DNA from 4 places in the Burkholderia sp. AU33423 genome. Region 4 is predicted to be linked to each of the others. Evidence: riboswitches for the same ligand, from Rfam matches in the RefSeq annotation. Region 4 holds a riboswitch; each other region holds the start of a gene.
What was found. Region 4 has a riboswitch for cobalamin ahead of cobA (uroporphyrinogen-III C-methyltransferase). Riboswitches for the same ligand answer to the same signal wherever they lie in the genome.
Positions count from the first base shown of each region.

Region 1: linked by a shared signal. The riboswitch ahead of CFB50_RS31265 (CbtB domain-containing protein) and the one ahead of cobA (uroporphyrinogen-III C-methyltransferase) in region 4 are both predicted to bind cobalamin.
Region 2: linked by a shared signal. The riboswitch ahead of CFB50_RS26470 (TonB-dependent receptor domain-containing protein) and the one ahead of cobA (uroporphyrinogen-III C-methyltransferase) in region 4 are both predicted to bind cobalamin.
Region 3: linked by a shared signal. The riboswitch ahead of CFB50_RS13600 (FecCD family ABC transporter permease) and the one ahead of cobA (uroporphyrinogen-III C-methyltransferase) in region 4 are both predicted to bind cobalamin.

Region 1 covers NZ_NKFH01000007.1:2,843,198-2,846,979, reverse strand. The annotation lists gene CFB50_RS31275 (inorganic phosphate transporter) at 1-729, opposite strand, end outside; gene CFB50_RS31270 (histidine phosphatase family protein) at 915-1,502, opposite strand; cobalamin riboswitch at 1,552-1,689, shown strand; gene CFB50_RS31265 (CbtB domain-containing protein) at 1,724-1,933, shown strand; gene CFB50_RS31260 (CbtA family protein) at 1,947-2,669, shown strand; partial or broken gene CFB50_RS31255 (5-methyltetrahydropteroyltriglutamate--homocysteine S-methyltransferase) at 2,758-3,090, shown strand; gene CFB50_RS31250 (MFS transporter) at 3,190-3,782, opposite strand, start outside.
Region 2 covers NZ_NKFH01000007.1:1,757,165-1,760,946, forward strand. The annotation lists gene CFB50_RS26465 (AraC family transcriptional regulator) at 165-1,223, shown strand; cobalamin riboswitch at 1,313-1,505, shown strand; gene CFB50_RS26470 (TonB-dependent receptor domain-containing protein) at 1,848-3,776, shown strand.
Region 3 covers NZ_NKFH01000005.1:245,650-249,431, reverse strand. The annotation lists gene CFB50_RS13625 (SIMPL domain-containing protein) at 1-30, opposite strand, end outside; gene CFB50_RS13620 (EVE domain-containing protein) at 211-672, opposite strand; RNA gene ssrS (6S RNA) at 742-923, opposite strand; gene CFB50_RS13610 (cell division protein ZapA) at 1,005-1,319, opposite strand; gene CFB50_RS13605 (ATPase) at 1,316-1,666, opposite strand; cobalamin riboswitch at 1,821-2,071, shown strand; gene CFB50_RS13600 (FecCD family ABC transporter permease) at 2,114-3,229, shown strand; gene CFB50_RS13595 (ABC transporter ATP-binding protein) at 3,226-3,782, shown strand, end outside.
Region 4 covers NZ_NKFH01000004.1:1,366,302-1,370,083, reverse strand. The annotation lists gene cobW (cobalamin biosynthesis protein CobW) at 1-775, opposite strand, end outside; cobalamin riboswitch at 1,106-1,371, opposite strand; cobalamin riboswitch at 1,485-1,721, shown strand; gene cobA (uroporphyrinogen-III C-methyltransferase) at 1,892-2,641, shown strand; gene CFB50_RS09050 (cobalamin biosynthesis protein) at 2,638-3,015, shown strand; gene cobO (cob(I)yrinic acid a,c-diamide adenosyltransferase) at 3,053-3,655, shown strand; gene CFB50_RS09040 (cobyrinate a,c-diamide synthase) at 3,658-3,782, shown strand, end outside.

The DNA of each region.
Region 1 (3,782 bases), on a different contig from region 4:
AATCCAGAACGGCGGCGGCTGGTCCTTCGGCGGCTCCTTGTACAGCTCCGGAATCCGCACGAGGGTTTTCAGCACGAGCAGCAGCAGCGCCGCGCACAGGAAGCCGACGAACGGCGAGAGCAGCAGCGACTTGCCGACGCCGAGCGCCTGGCCCCAGTCGACGCCGCTCGTGCCGGACGGCCCGTGCATCAGCTGGTTCATCAGCCCGACGCCGATGATCGACCCGATCAGCGTATGCGAGCTCGACGACGGCAACCCGAAATACCAGGTCGCGAGGTTCCATACGATCGCGGCGATCAGCAGCGCGAACACCATCGCGAAGCCCGCACCGCTGCCGACCTGCAGGATCAGCTCGACCGGCAGCAGTTGCAGGATGCCGAACGCGACGGCGCCGCTCGAGATCATCACGCCGAGGAAGTTCCACAGGCCGGACCAGATCACCGCGACGTTCGGTGTCAGCGAGTGCGTATAGATCACGGTCGCCACCGCGTTCGCGGTGTCGTGGAAACCGTTGACGAATTCGAAGCCGAGCGCGATCAGCAGCGCGGCGCCGAGCATCAGGTACGGGAACAGCGATCCTTCGCGCATCGGCGACAGATCGTCGATCAGGTGCGTGGCGATATAGACCGCACCGATCGCGAGCACCAGCAGGAAGACGGCATAGCCGAGCTGCTTGGTACGCTCGACGGAACCCGAATTGCTCGGGGCAGACGAAGCAGGCTGATTCATGACGGTATCTCGTAAGGGAACCGCGACCGATCCTAGCTTCGGCTAGCAGTCAGTTTGATGACAGCAGGGACAACGGGCGGCGTGTCTTACAGCGATGTAAGGTGAACATCGCCAGGCAATTGCAATACGACGCGACACGTCGGCTTGTGTCGTGGTCGATATCGCGAACGCAACATGGCAGGCGGCTACGTCGCAGTGTCGCGCCGATCGTCGTCGGCGATCAACGTCCATCCGTGCGGCGCCGCAGCGAATGTCGTGCACGACAGCGGTGCGACGTCGATGCGGGTTGCCGCGCCGGGATCCAGTCGCATGGCATGTGCGACGGCCGCGCGAACGATCGGCGCATGCGTGATGGCGACGATGTCGCGGCCGTGTTGCAGCGCGTTCAACCATGTGCCGACGCGGCGCATCGCTGCATCGAACGATTCGCCGCCGTGCGGCGACGCGCAGGGATTGCCGATCCACGCGCCCACTTCGTCAGGCATGTCGCGCGCGAGGTCGTGCAGCCGCTTGCCGCGCCAGTTCCGGTAGTCGATGTCGCGCAGCGCGTCATCGATGTCGGCATGCAGGCCGAGCGCATCGGCGGTCTGCACCGCACAGCGGGCCGGGCTGCACAGCACGAGCGCGCCGGTCACGCGTGCCCACCGATCGTGCAGCGCCGCGGCGTCGGCGAGCCCGTGCGCGTCGAGCGGGTCGTCGTCGGGAAACGTACCGGTGCGCATTGCCCGGGTCGAGGCGTGTGCGATCAGGCGCAGCGAGGCATGCATGTTCATGTCGATTTTCGGATGGGCCGGGACGAGTGAATTCGATCACCTGCCGCCGCTTCAATACGCGAACGTTCGCGCGTACAATTCGCCCGATACGAAACGCGGAAGCCGGTGCAATCCCGGCGCGGTCGCGCCACTGTAACCGGTGATCCATGATCCCGGAAGCCAGACCTGCCTTCGTACCCATCCAACATTTGTCGGGGCGCGATTCCCCCTGAGGTGCATCCATGAGCGAAGCAGTGCTGAAGCCGGCGGTCGTGCCGGCACCCATCCCCGTCCGTGAACTGTTGCCGTGGGCCGTGTTCGTCGGCTTGATCCTGTTGCTCGCGCTGTACTTCGTCGGTGCGGAACAAGGGGCGACGTCGCTCGTGCCGGGCATGTATGTCCACGAGTTCGTCCACGACGGCCGCCATCTGCTCGGCTTCCCCTGCCACTGACGCGGAGTTCACGATGGTCGGAAAGCTGCTCATGCGCGGGATGCTCGCAGGCATCGCCGCAGGCCTCCTCACGTTCGGTTTCGCGAAAATCGTCGGCGAACCGCAAGTCGATCAGGCAATCTCCTTCGAAGAAAAAGCCGAAGCCGCCCGAGGCGAAGCACCGGAACCTGAACTGGTCAGCCGCCACACGCAAGCCGGCCTCGGTCTGCTGACGGGCGTCGTGACCTACGGCGCGGCATTCGGCGGGCTGTTCTCGCTGGTCTTTGCGTATGCGTATGGCCGAGGCAGCCGTCTCCCGGCACGGCCGCTGGCTGCGTGGCTTGCGCTGGCGTCGTTCGTCGCGCTCGTGATCGTGCCGAACATCAAGTACCCGGCCAATCCGCCGTCGGTCGGAGACCCCGACACGATCGGCTATCGCACGGGGTTGTTCTTCCTGATGATCACGATCTCGGTCGCGACGATGGTGTTCTCGGTCAGCGTGCGCCGCCATCTGCTGGCGAAGCTCGGGCAGTGGAACGCGTCGATCGTCGCCGGGCTCGTGTTCGTCGCGATCATCGCGGCCGTGCAGATCGGGCTGCCGTCGGTCAGCGAGTTGCCGGCCGATTTCCCGGCGGCGTTGCTGTGGAAGTTCCGCGTGGCGGCCATCGGCATGCAGGCGATCATGTGGACGACGATCGGCCTGCTGTTCGGCGCATGGGTCGAGCGTACCGAACGCATCGGCATGCGCGCCGCCTGACGCGCATTGCTACGGGGCGCGCCTAGCGCAGCATGCGCGGCGCGCTCCACGTCGATTCGCGTGCCAGCGCGACGAACGCGGCCAGATAGTCGATCGACGAGGCCGCGCTGCGCGGCTGCCGCTGCGCCGCGCGCAGTGGGGCGAGTACCTGAAGTGGGCGGTCGAATCGTTCCGCATCACCGCGAACGGCGTGCAGGAATCCGAACGAAATAGGGCCGGCGTGTACGACATTCATTCGCCGAACATCCCGACGCAGGCGCACATCGTCGGCCTGATGAAGAAGGCGGCCGAGCGGATTCCGGCGGAACGCCTGTGGGTGAACCCGGACTGCGGCCTGAAGACGCGCCAGTGGGCGGAAGTGATTCCGGCGCTGACGAACATGGTCGCCGCCGCGAAGACGCTGCGCAACCAGGTGCACTGATCGGGGCGCGGTGCGGAAAACAGGAAGGGCGGCCAGACGGCCGCCCCCAGATGTACGAGCACCGGGCGGGCGAAGCTGCCGGGCCGGTGCGCGTGTGCGTCAAGCCGTGCGTGCTGCGCGCGGCAACGTGTCGGCCGTCTTGCGGGGCGCGCCCGCATCGTCGATGCTCACGCGGCGCGAGATCAGCCACACGCACAGCGACGACACGATCGCGGCGCTCGTGTACTGGAGCGCGAGCGGCCACCATTGCGGCGCGGTGTTCTGCGCGATGATGGTCGCGACGAGCGGCGTGAGGCCGCCGGCGAGCGCGCCGCACACCTGGTACGCGATCGAGATCGCCGTGTAGCGGATGCGCGCGACGAAGATGCCGCTGACGAAGCCCGCGACCACCGAGTAGTAGCCGGATTCCGCGAGCGTCGCGAGGCCGACGCCGACCGTGATCGACAGCGGCGTGCCCATGTGTACGAGCGGCAGCATGACGAACGGGACGATCGCGGCCCATGCGCCGGTGATCAGCAGCACGCGCGTGGTGCCGAAGCGCTGTGCGAGGAACGCGGCCGCGAGCTGCACGACGAACTGCAGCACGGCGACGATCGTCATGCAATGCAGCACCATCGACCGGTCGAGCGACAGGAACTGCGTCGCGTAGCTGATCATGAAGATGTTGCTGAAATACACGCCGGCGATGCCGT
Region 2 (3,782 bases), on a different contig from region 4:
CGTGTCGTCCGTGGTCGTTCGTGACAAGGATGCGCAGCCGGCCTACGCCGTTCCGGCGAGGCCGAAGGCGGGCGGCGTGGATAGCATTCTTGCGTGGCGACGGTTCGCAGACCCCTACCGGCCCGCTCACCGCCCCCTGTCGCAACGATCAGATCGGGAAACTCATGAAACAGCGCGCCATCCCGGCCCGCAGCCGTATCCTGCCGGGCTTCGGTGCGCGCCTGCTGAGCGAACTCACGCGCAGCGGCGCGCCGCCGGCCGACCGTGATGCACAGCCGCCGCCACCGGCAGCGACGCCGGGCGATTTCGTCGCGCTGTACCGCGACGCGATCGAACGCCTCGAGGCCCAGGTCGCGCGCGGCGACGGCCACCCGCCGATGCGCAAGCGCGAAGTCGACCTGATGTGCCGCTGCCTGCTGAGCTGCGCGACGCTGGCCGACGCAATCCGCTGTGCGCGCGAATTCGGCGAGATGCTGACCCCGCGCGCCGGCGCGCTGTCGCTCTCCGTGCGCGACGGGCGCGCGACGTTCCGGATGGATTCGCTGCGCCGCACACGCAGCCCGGCCGCGTGCCTCGTCGACCTGACGGGGTTGTTCTGCTATCTGCAGCTGTTCGGCTGGCTGATCGGGCAGCCGCTGCGGCCGACCGACGTCTGGCTCGGCCATCCGCGCCGCGACGACGCGATGCCGCTGCTCGGGTTGTTCAACGCGCCCGTCGAGGTCGGCCGTCAGACCTACGGCTTCGCGTTCGATGCCGCACGGCTCGCGTGCCGCGTGACCCGGCAGCCGGCCGAGCTCGACGCGTTTCTCGTCGATTTTCCGTTTCGCCTGATCGATGCGGCGCCGGCCGTCGTGTCGTGGGCGCAGCAGGTGCGTGGCTTTCTCGATGCGGCGCTCGCGCACGAGCAGGCGTTGCCGGCACTCGCCGAGCTGGCCGCGTGGCTCGGCGTCAGCGAGGCGACGTTGCGGCGGCGGCTGGTCGCCGAAGGCAGCGGTTATCACGTGCTGCGGGAGCAGTGTCTCGCCGAGGCCGCGCAACGCTGCCTGCGCGAGTCGGACTGGCCGGTCGCACGGATCGCCGCGCATCTCGGGTTCGGCGGCGAGGAAGCATTCCGTCGCGCGTTCGTCAGGTGGACGGGTGTCGCCCCGAGCCGGTTTCGGCGCGATTGCATGGCAGCAAACCACGCCATTTCGTCAGACATGAAACGCGCCATCGACGCATGAAGGAAAGGATTTCGAAAGTTTTTGCGCGCCGATGACGTTTTTTCGCATCCCCGCACGGCCCGACAATTGACGCGCCGGAGCGCACGCCATTACCCTTGCGCGCTGATCGTTCCCAGGGATGGGATCAAAAGGGAACGCAGGAGAGGCCGCGCCTCGAGTCTGCGGCTGCCCCCGCAACTGTGAGCGGCGAATCCGTGCCACTGCATGCCACTGGGAAACCGGGAAGGCCGGCACGAATGACGACCCGCGAGCCAGGAGACCTGCCATCGACCCGAGGTCCAAGCAGCCGCACCGGGCGGGGTGTCCCGGCGCGCCAGGCACCGCTATTGGCGGTCGCCCGTTGCATGGACGGCCCGACCTCAGGATCCGCCCGATGTCCACTGTTACCGCATCCGCTTCCTCACCGGAAGCGTCGCGCCGGCACGCCGCCGGCATGCACGGCCCGCCTGCTCGCGCGCGCCGCTCCGTATTGATCGCGTCCGCCGGCATGTGCCGCGCCGATGCTCGCGACCGCGGCCCGCTCGGCCCGGTCGCGCGATAACCCGCTCACCGATAACAAAACCGGCGCTGCCCGCCGCCCGCCCACGATCGACGCATGCGCAGCCCGACCACAACGACAGCCTCATGAAGATTCGACACCTCCTTGCCACGTCCGCCGCGACCGCGCTTCTCTCGCCGCTCGCCCACGCAGCCGGCGACACCTCGGTTGCGCAACCGGCCCCGGCCGCCGAAGGCGCCGACCTGCAGACGATCAACGTGACCGACACACGCCGCCTGCCCGAGTCGTTCGACCAGCGCTATGCGACGACCCAGGTGCTCACGCGCACCGATCTCGACCGGTTGTCGCCGAGCGACCCGAGCATCACGCAGGCGCTCGCAACGCTGCCCGGCGTGACCGTCTCGCAGAACGGCGGGCCCGGCTCGTCCGCGTCGGTCAGCATCCGCGGCTCGTCGGCCAGCCAGGTCGCCGTGTTCATCGACGGCATCCGGATCGGCTCGCCGACCACCGGCATCGCGCCGTGGGCGGACCTGCCGACCGAAGCGTTCGAACGTGTCGAAGTGATCTCGGGGCCGGCCGCCGCGTCGTTCGGCGCCAATGCGATGGGCGGCGTCGTGCAGCTCTTCACGCGCCGCGCGGCCAACCAGCCGAACCAGACCACCGTGTCGTTCGGCGGCGGGTCGAACAAGACGTTCGACACGCAGCTGCGCACGTCGGGCACGGTGCCGTCGACCGGGCCGCTCGCCGCGCTCGGCGGGCTCACCTACTCGCTCGGCCTGCACTCGTACAACACGGCCGGCATCGACGCGACGCGGCCGTTCGCGTACGGGCATGAGGCGGGCCGCAACCCGTACCACGCGCAGGATCTCGACGCGCGCCTCGGCTACGCGCGCGACAACTGGTCGATCTCGACGTTCGCGCTGTATCACCGGTCCGATCTGTCCTACGACAACCGCGGCTTTGCGAACCGCCAGCTCGATCATCAGCTGACGACCGGTATCGCGTTCCACCTCGATATCACGCCGGACACGCAGTTCGACCAGTCGTTCGGTTATGCGAACGATCGCGGGTTCATCTACGCGAGCGATCCGACCATCCCGACCGACCAGATCAATTCGCAGCGCATCAGCACGTCGACGTCGCTGACGCATCAGGCGCGCGGATTCCATCTGTTCGGGCTGCCGCTGTCGGGCGAAACCAAGCTCGCATACGACTTCACGCGCGAGCAGGCATTCCTGCCGGTCGACATTCCGAACGGCGTGCCGACGCGCAACGATTCCGCGTTCTCGCTGCACCAGTCGGCAACGCTCGGCAGCGTGACGATGTTCCTCGCGGGGCGTCATGAAATCATCGCCGGGCAATCCGTGAATACGGGTAACGCGGCGCTGTCGTGGGCGATCACGCCGGTGTACACGGCGCGTGTGTCGTACGGCAATGCGTTCAAGCTGCCGTCGTTCAACGACCTGTACTACCCCGGCTACGGCAATCCGAACCTCAGCCCGGAACGCAGCACGTCGGTCGAGGCTGCGGTCGATGCGAACACGTCGTACGGTACGTTCACGGCCGCGATCTACGATACGCGCGTCAGCAACCTGATCGCGTACAACCCGGCGACGTTCTCGCCGATGAACATCGGCCGCGCGCATATTCGTGGCATCGACTTGTCGTACAAGGGGACGATCGGCCGCTCGACGCCGGTGAGCCTCGCGGTCGGGATCCTGAATCCGCAGGACGAAACCAACGACTCGTGGCTCAACCGCCGGCCGCGCCAGACGGTCAGCCTCAACATCGATCACACGTGGGATGAACTGCACCTGCATGCGTTGAGCACGGGGGCGTCGCTGCTTTATGGCGGCACGACGTTCGACGATCCGGCGAATTCGACCTATCTGCCTTCGTATCTGACGGTGGGCCTGCGCGCGTCGTACCGGATCAATTCACACCTGACGGTGTCGGCGACGGTGTCGAATCTGTTCGACCGGCAGTACATGACCGCGTATGGGTACAACACGCTTGGGCGGACGGCGTTCGGGAAGGTGAGTTATACGTTCTGACGGGGA
Region 3 (3,782 bases), on a different contig from region 4:
CGACAGCGCGAGTGCGGATTTCTTGGTCATTGTTGGACTCCTTGTGCGAGGGCGTGCACGCGGATTGCGCGTGCACGACGCGGGCGTACCGCGCGACGAAAAAACGACAGCCGGCCTGATCGGCCGACAGCGGTTGCTTAGGCCGCGCGACAGTGCCGCGAGTTCCGTGCCGGCGGCGCGTACTGACCAGATTTGACCTTTGGCGCGCGCCTACTTCATCAGCTTTTCGGTGATGAAGCGCCATTCGGCGCGCGTGACCGGCGTGATCGACAGCCGATTGCCGCGCGCGAGCACGCGCATGTCGGCGAGTTCGTCGTGTTCGCGCAGCGCCGCGAGCGGCACGAGCGGCGACTTCTTCACGAAGCGCACGTCGACGAGCAGCCAGCGCGGTGCTTCCTGAGTCGACTTCGGGTCGTAATAGGGGCTTTTCGGATCGAACTGCGTGGGGTCGGGGTAGGGCGTCGACGACACTTCGGCGAGACCCGCGATGCCCGGCTCGGGGCAGCTCGAGTGATAGAACAGCACGCCGTCGCCGATCTTCATCGTGTCGCGCATGAAATTGCGCGCCTGATAGTTGCGCACGCCGGTCCACGGCAGCGAGCGCTGCGGTGCGTTGGCGAGATCGTCGATGCTTGCTTCGTCCGGTTCGGACTTCATCAGCCAGTATTGCATGGATCGTGATCGACGCAGAAAGGGCTGTTGCAAAAGGAAACGGCATCGGGAGTTCCCGATGCCGTTGGATAGGCCCCCGCCTTGGCCGCTAGGCCGGCATCCTGAACCTGAGGTTCAGAATTGGTCGCAGTTAGCAGCACTTCGGGTACATCAGACAGAGTGACGCGCGCGCCCGTGCTACAAATTTCCGCAACCGTGCACATGGCATTGGTTCAAGGAATATATGACCTTGGCGAACCAGGCAGGGAAGCTGACTGAACTGTGATTCGATGCGCCAATTTGACCACCGTTGATCGCCGAGATCAAGGGGAATCGACGCATCGATTAAAACGTTACTGCGTCTCGTGCTGTGCGAGCACCGCGCCGAGCTGTTCGTTCATCTGGTGCATTGTACGACGGATTTCCTCCGCCGGAAATGCTTCACCGTGCCGCACGCTCGTTTGCAGTCGCAGCAATTCGGACGCCAGCGACAGCGCCGCCATCACGGCGATGCGATCGGTGCCGCGTACCGAGCTGTTCGAGCGGATTTTCGACATTTCGGCGTCGACGCGCGCGACCGCTTCGAGCAGCGCCGCTTCGGTCTCGGCCGAGCAGGCGAGCCGATAGGCCTGACCGAGAATCGAGACTTCGATCTGCTTGGTGCTCATGCATGTTCTCCGTGGCTGGCCGCGTCATCGCCATCCGTACGCGCCTGCGCATCCAGCAGGTCGAGCTGGTTGTCGGCTTGCTCCACACTTTTCGAGCGCGGCAGCTTTTCGAGAATCGCGTTCAGTTTCACCTGGGCGTCGTCGATCTTTGCCGACAGCGTGTCACGCTCGGCCGCAAGTGCATCGCGTTCGTCGCGCAGTTGCGCGAGTTCCGCGCGGACAGTGTCCGCATCCGCGCGCAATTGCGCGACCTGCTCCTCGAGCGCGAGCCGTTCCGAGTGATAGCGCTTGTTCAGCGAAATCAGACGGCCAATATTTTGAGATAGGGTTTCGAGTTCGTTGAGCATTTGCTGCGTCCTCTAAAGACCCAGCATTTTAGCGCGGAATAACGCGCAATCCGACATCTGTAACGTTTCCAGTCGTAACACCCCTGCTTCTTGCCGCGAATCAGCGCGTCCCGTGCGTGTCCGGACGCTTCCTTGACGCTCGCGCGACCCGCTCCTAAACTGGCGCCGCCTCGGTGCTCGCGCGTGGAACGCGCGGTTAAACGGGAAGCAGGGCGCGGGCGCCGGAAGCCCGCCAACCTGCGCTGCCCCCGCAACGGTAAGCGGCCGCGTCTCGTGACGCAGGCCGGCTCGGGCGCGTTTCGCGTGCAGGTCCTGCATGCGGACGCGGGCCACTGCGCGTGATCGCGCGGGAAGGCGAGCCGGACCGCCGCCAGCCCGGATACCGGCCGAGACGGGGAGCCCGCACGGGCTTCGTGACGCGCGGCCTGCGGGGAGGCGGGGCGCGCAATGCTTCACGGAATCTTCTTCGATGCTGACCCCAATCGTCCGCGCGGCGCTCACGTCACGACCGGCCCGCTGCCGCAAGCGGGTGCGCCGCACGTCGTGTGCGGCGCCGTGCGCGGCATGAGCGCCGCGCGCGCCACCGCGATCTGGACCGCGCTGGCTGCGGCGGTCGCGTTGCTGTTCGTCGCGTCGCTGTCGATCGGCAGCGTGCCGATGTCGCCATGGCAGGCGCTCGCGTCGCTCGTGCCGCATGGCGGCGACGCGCTGTTCGCCGATATCGTCCGCACGCTGCGCCTGCCGCGCGCGCTCGCGGGCTTCGCGTGCGGCGCGCTGCTCGCGCTGGCCGGTGCACTGTTGCAGGTACTGTTGCGCAATCCGCTCGCGGAGCCGTACGTGCTCGGCGTGTCGGGTGGCGCGGCCGGCTTCGCGCTCGTCGCGATGATCGCGGGTGGCGCGTGGTGGCTCGTCGATGCGTCGGCGTTCGCCGGCTCGCTCGTGTCGGTCGCGCTCGTGCTCGGTCTCGCGCGCCGCGAGCTGTGGCGCGGCGAATCGCGCGATGCGTCGCCGCGGTTGCTGCTCACGGGCGTCGTGATCGCGGCAGGGTGGGGCGCACTCGTCACGCTGCTGCTGTCGCTCGCGCCCGATGCACGGCTGCGCGGGATCATCTTCTGGCTGACCGGCGACCTGAACGGCGTGACTGCGCCGTGGTTCGCGTGGGGGGCGCTGTTGGTGGCCGCCTGCGTCGCGCTGCCGGCCGCGCCGCAACTGAACGTGCTGCTGCGCGGCGACGCGACCGCGCTCGCGCTCGGCGTGCCCGTTGCGCGCCTGCGCGTGCGGATCTATCTCGTCGCGTCGCTGGCCGCCGCGGCAGCGGTGACGACGGCCGGCACGATCGGCTTCGTCGGCCTCGTCGTGCCGCACGCGCTGCGGCTCGCCTTCGGCAATGACCAGCGAATGCTGCTGCCGGCCGCGATGCTCGCGGGCGGCGGCGGCGTGATGGCGGCCGACCTGCTCGCACGCACGGTGATCGCGCCCGCGCAACTGCCGGTCGGCGTGATGACCGCGCTGATCGGCGTGCCGGTGTTCCTGTGGATGTTGTTGAGGAGGCCGATGCGATGACGGGGGCCGCACTGCACGCCACGGCCGGCGACATGAACTACGCGGCCGTCGGCCTGACGCTGAAGGCCGGCGCGCGTACGCTGCTCGACGGCTTCACCCAGGTGTTTCGTCCCGGCGAGATCTGGTGTGTCGCCGGGCCGAACGGCGCGGGCAAGACGACGCTGCTCGCGACCCTCGCGGGGCTGCAGCCGCCGGCCGGCGGACACGTCGAGGTCGACGGCCGGCCGCTTGCCGCGTGGCCACCCGAGCAGCTTGCGCAGCGTCGCGCGCTGATGCCGCAGCAACTGCACGACGCATTCAGCGCGACAGTGTTCGACACGGCGCTGCTCAACCGCTTTCCGTATCTCGGCGGCTGGGGCTGGGAGCGCGACGGCGACCGCGCGGCCGCGCGCGATGCGCTGGCGACATTCGACCTGACCGCGCTCGCGTCGCGTGACGTGCTGTCGCTGTCGGGCGGCGAGCGGCAGCGCGTCGCGCTGGCCGCGACGCTGTGCCAGGACGCGCCGTCGATGCTGCTCGACGAGCCGCTCGCCCATCTCGACCTGCATCACCA
Region 4 (3,782 bases):
GATCGTGATCGCCGTCGTCGGCCGAACCGTGATGGTCGTGACGCAGGTGGATCGTTTCTTCCGATGCCGATTCGAGGCCGAGCAGCATCGCGAGGTCGAGCTCGCCGCGCGTCGCGCGCACGATCTTCACCTGCGGCGGGATTTCTTCGCGAATCGCGGTTTCGATCTGCGCGAACTCGGCGTCGCCGACGAGATCGGCCTTGTTCACGATCACGAGATCGGCGGACGACAGTTGATCGGCGAACAGCTCGTGCAGCGGCGATTCGTGGTCGAGGTTCGGATCGGCGCGGCGCTGCGCGTCGACGGCCTGCGGGTTTTCCGCGAACTGGCCGCTTGCGGCGGCCGGCCCGTCGACGACGGTCACGACCGCGTCGACCGTGAAGCTGTTGCGGATCGTCGGCCAGTTGAACGCCTGCACGAGCGGCTTCGGCAGCGCGAGGCCCGACGTCTCGATCAGCACGTGGTCGATGTCCGCGCGGCGCTCGACGAGTGCTTCCATCACCGGATAGAACTCTTCCTGCACGGTGCAGCACAGGCAGCCGTTCGCGAGTTCGTACAGCTGGCCCGCCGCTTCGCCCTGCGCGCCTTCGGCATCCTCGCAGCCGATGCCGCAGCCCTTGAGGATTTCGCCGTCGATGCCGAGCTCGCCGAATTCGTTGACGATCACCGCGATGCGGCGGCCTTCGGCGTGCTGCAGGATGTGGCGCATCAGCGTCGTCTTGCCGCTGCCGAGAAAGCCCGTGACGATCGTGACGGGAAGCTTGCGTAGGGTCATGGTAGGTCCTGTGTCGAAAATGGAATCAGCCCGGGATCGTCGCGTCGATGGCGGCGTGGCAGTTCGTCTGGCGGATCGCGGGCATGCCGCCGCGCGATCCGGACGGACAGTCGCGGGACGGGCGGGACGACGAATCGGACATGGTGCTTCCTTGCGAACGGTCGACATCGTGAATGCCAACACGGCTGCTGCCGGCCCGGCTCGCGCTGCCTGCCATTCGCCACGCCGGCCGGCGCGGGTTCGCGCGGAGACGGATCGGTGGAGGAAGCGGGCAATGCGCGGGCGTCGGACCTGCTGCGGCCGTGGACGATGCGCCGCCTCCCCGCGGCGCTGAACCCCAACGTTTCGGCCGGTATCCGGGCTGACGAACACGCCGCTTCGCCTTCCCGGATGCGCGCGGCATCCAGTGGCGGTCGTCCGCACGCGCGTGGCATGCGGCGAAGCGGCGTTGCGTGGCGCATGCGCGCGACGCGTTCGCTTACCGTTGCGGGGGCAGCACAGGTTGGCTCGACTGCGGCGCAGGCAGGCTCCCTGTTTCCCGTTTAACTGCGCGCACCGGAGCGGCGCGCGCGAGCACCAAAACGCGTGCGAGTGTAGGCGGCGGTGCGGGGAGCGTCAAGGCGAAGCGGGCCGCCGGGCCCGGTTCCGGATGGCCGCCGCGCGTGGCCGGAAGCCGTGCGCGGCGGTTCGCGCGGGGGAGTCGCTGTGCTATCGTAGCGCCGCGTTCGGTGCTCGCATGCGCATTCCGCGCCTGCAGTTAAACGGGAAACAGGAGGCGGACCACCGCCCGGCCTGTGCTGTCCCCGCAACGGTACGCCGCCCGCGCGACGCGCTTCCCCGCGCACGCGCCCAGGCCGCCCACGATGCCACTGCCCGTCAGCCGGGCGGGAAGGCTGCGGCCTGGCAAGCGGCCAGCCCGGATACCGGCCGACGCAAGGGGCGAGCCCGACGCTCGCCGAACGCCCGATCCGCGGGGGACGGATGAGGTGCGCATTCCGCCCGCGTCCGCGCGGGCTTCGTTCGATCCGCCATGGTTTACCTGTCCGCTGGCCGCCGCCGTGCCGCCCGCCTGCCCTTTTCCGCTGTGACGACACGGTGCGCGCCGTGCCGCGCCCGATGAGCCGCGCCTGGCTCGTCGGCGCCGGCCCCGGCGACGCCGACCTGCTGACGCTCAAGGCCGTCCACGCGATCGGCGCGGCGGACGTGCTGCTCGTCGACGATCTCGTGAATCCCGACGTGCTGCGCCATGCGCGCGCCGATGCGCACATCGAGCACGTCGGCAAGCGCGGCGGTCATGCGTCGACGCCGCAGGAGACGATCGTCGTCGCGATGCTCGCGCATCTGCGCGCGGGCCGCAGCGTCGCGCGGCTCAAGGGCGGCGATCCGTTCGTGTTCGGCCGCGGCGGCGAGGAGCTGGCCGCGCTCGGCGCGGCGGGATTCCCGGTCGAGGTCGTGAACGGCGTCACCGCGGGCATCGCCGCGCCGGCCGCAATCGGCATCCCGGTCACGCAGCGCGGCGACGCGCAGGGCGTGATCTTCGTCACGGGCCACGGCGCGGGCGCCGACGAACCCGACTGGCGCGCGCTCGCGGCCACGCGCATGACGATCGTCATCTACATGGGCATCCGCCGGCTCGACGCGATCGCAACGGCGCTGCGCGAAGGCGGCTTGCCCGGCGAGACGCCGTGCGCGGCGATCGAGAACGCGACGCGCCCCGAACAACGCCACGTGCTCGCGACGCTCGACACGCTCGTCGAACGCATCGGCACGACCGGCATCGGTTCGCCGGCGATCGTCGTGATCGGTCGCGTCGCGGCGTTCGCCGACGATCCGGCGGTACGTGCCGCGCTCGGCGGCGGCGCATGATGCGTGTCGCGCTCGGCATTGGTTTTCGCGCAGGCGTGACGGCCGCGCAACTCGATGCTGCGATCCGCGCGGCGCTGATGCCGTACCCGGCCGCCGAACCGACGCTCGTGGCCACGCTCGCCGACAAGGCGCGCGCCCGCGCGCTGCGCACGCTGTGCGCGCGACGCGGCTGGCCGCTCGTCGCGTTCGATGCGGCGCAACTCGCGAGACACCCGGACCTGGCCGCGAGCGGCCCGTCGGCCGCCGCGCTCGCCCGCTTCGGCGTCGCGGGCGTGGCCGAGCCGTGCGCGCAGCTCGCGGCGCCGCACGGCCGGCTGCTGGGCCCCAAATCCATCCGGGACGGCGTGACGGTCGCACTCGCCGGCCCGCTTTGAACCCTTTGTTTCGCTTTCTTTCGACAGGACGAATCCGATGAAAACCGACGCCGAATCCCATCAACGGATGACCGAACGCCGCCGTGCGGGCCACGAGAAGAAGCAGGCTGCCGCCGTCAACGAGAAGGGCCTGCTGATCGTCAACACCGGCAACGGCAAGGGCAAGAGCACGGCCGCATTCGGCATGGCCGTGCGCGTGCTCGGCCACGGCATGCGGCTCGGTGTCGTGCAGTTCATCAAGGGCGCGCTGCACACGTCCGAGCGCGACTTCCTCGGCGCGGTGGCCGAATGCGATTTCGTGACGATGGGCGACGGCTATACGTGGAACACGCAGAACCGCGACGCCGACATCGCGACCGCGCGCAAAGGCTGGGACGAGGCGCGCCGGATGATCGAGAGCGGCGATTACCGGATGGTGATCCTCGACGAGCTGAACACGGTGCTGAAGTACGAGTACCTGCCGCTCGACGAAGTGCTCGCGACGCTCGCCGCGCGTCCCGATTCGGTGCACGTCGTCGTGACCGGGCGGCATGCGCCCGACGCGCTGATCGACGCGGCCGACCTCGTCACCGAAATGCGGCTCGTCAAGCATCCGTACAAGGAGCAAGGCGTGAAGGCGCAGCGCGGCGTGGAGTTCTGAGCATGCCCGCCTGCCCCGCGCTGTTCGTCAGTGCGCCCGCGTCGGGCCAGGGCAAGACGTCGGTGACGGCTGGCCTCGCGCGGCTGCACCGCCGGCTCGGCCGCCGCGTGCGCGTGTTCAAGACCGG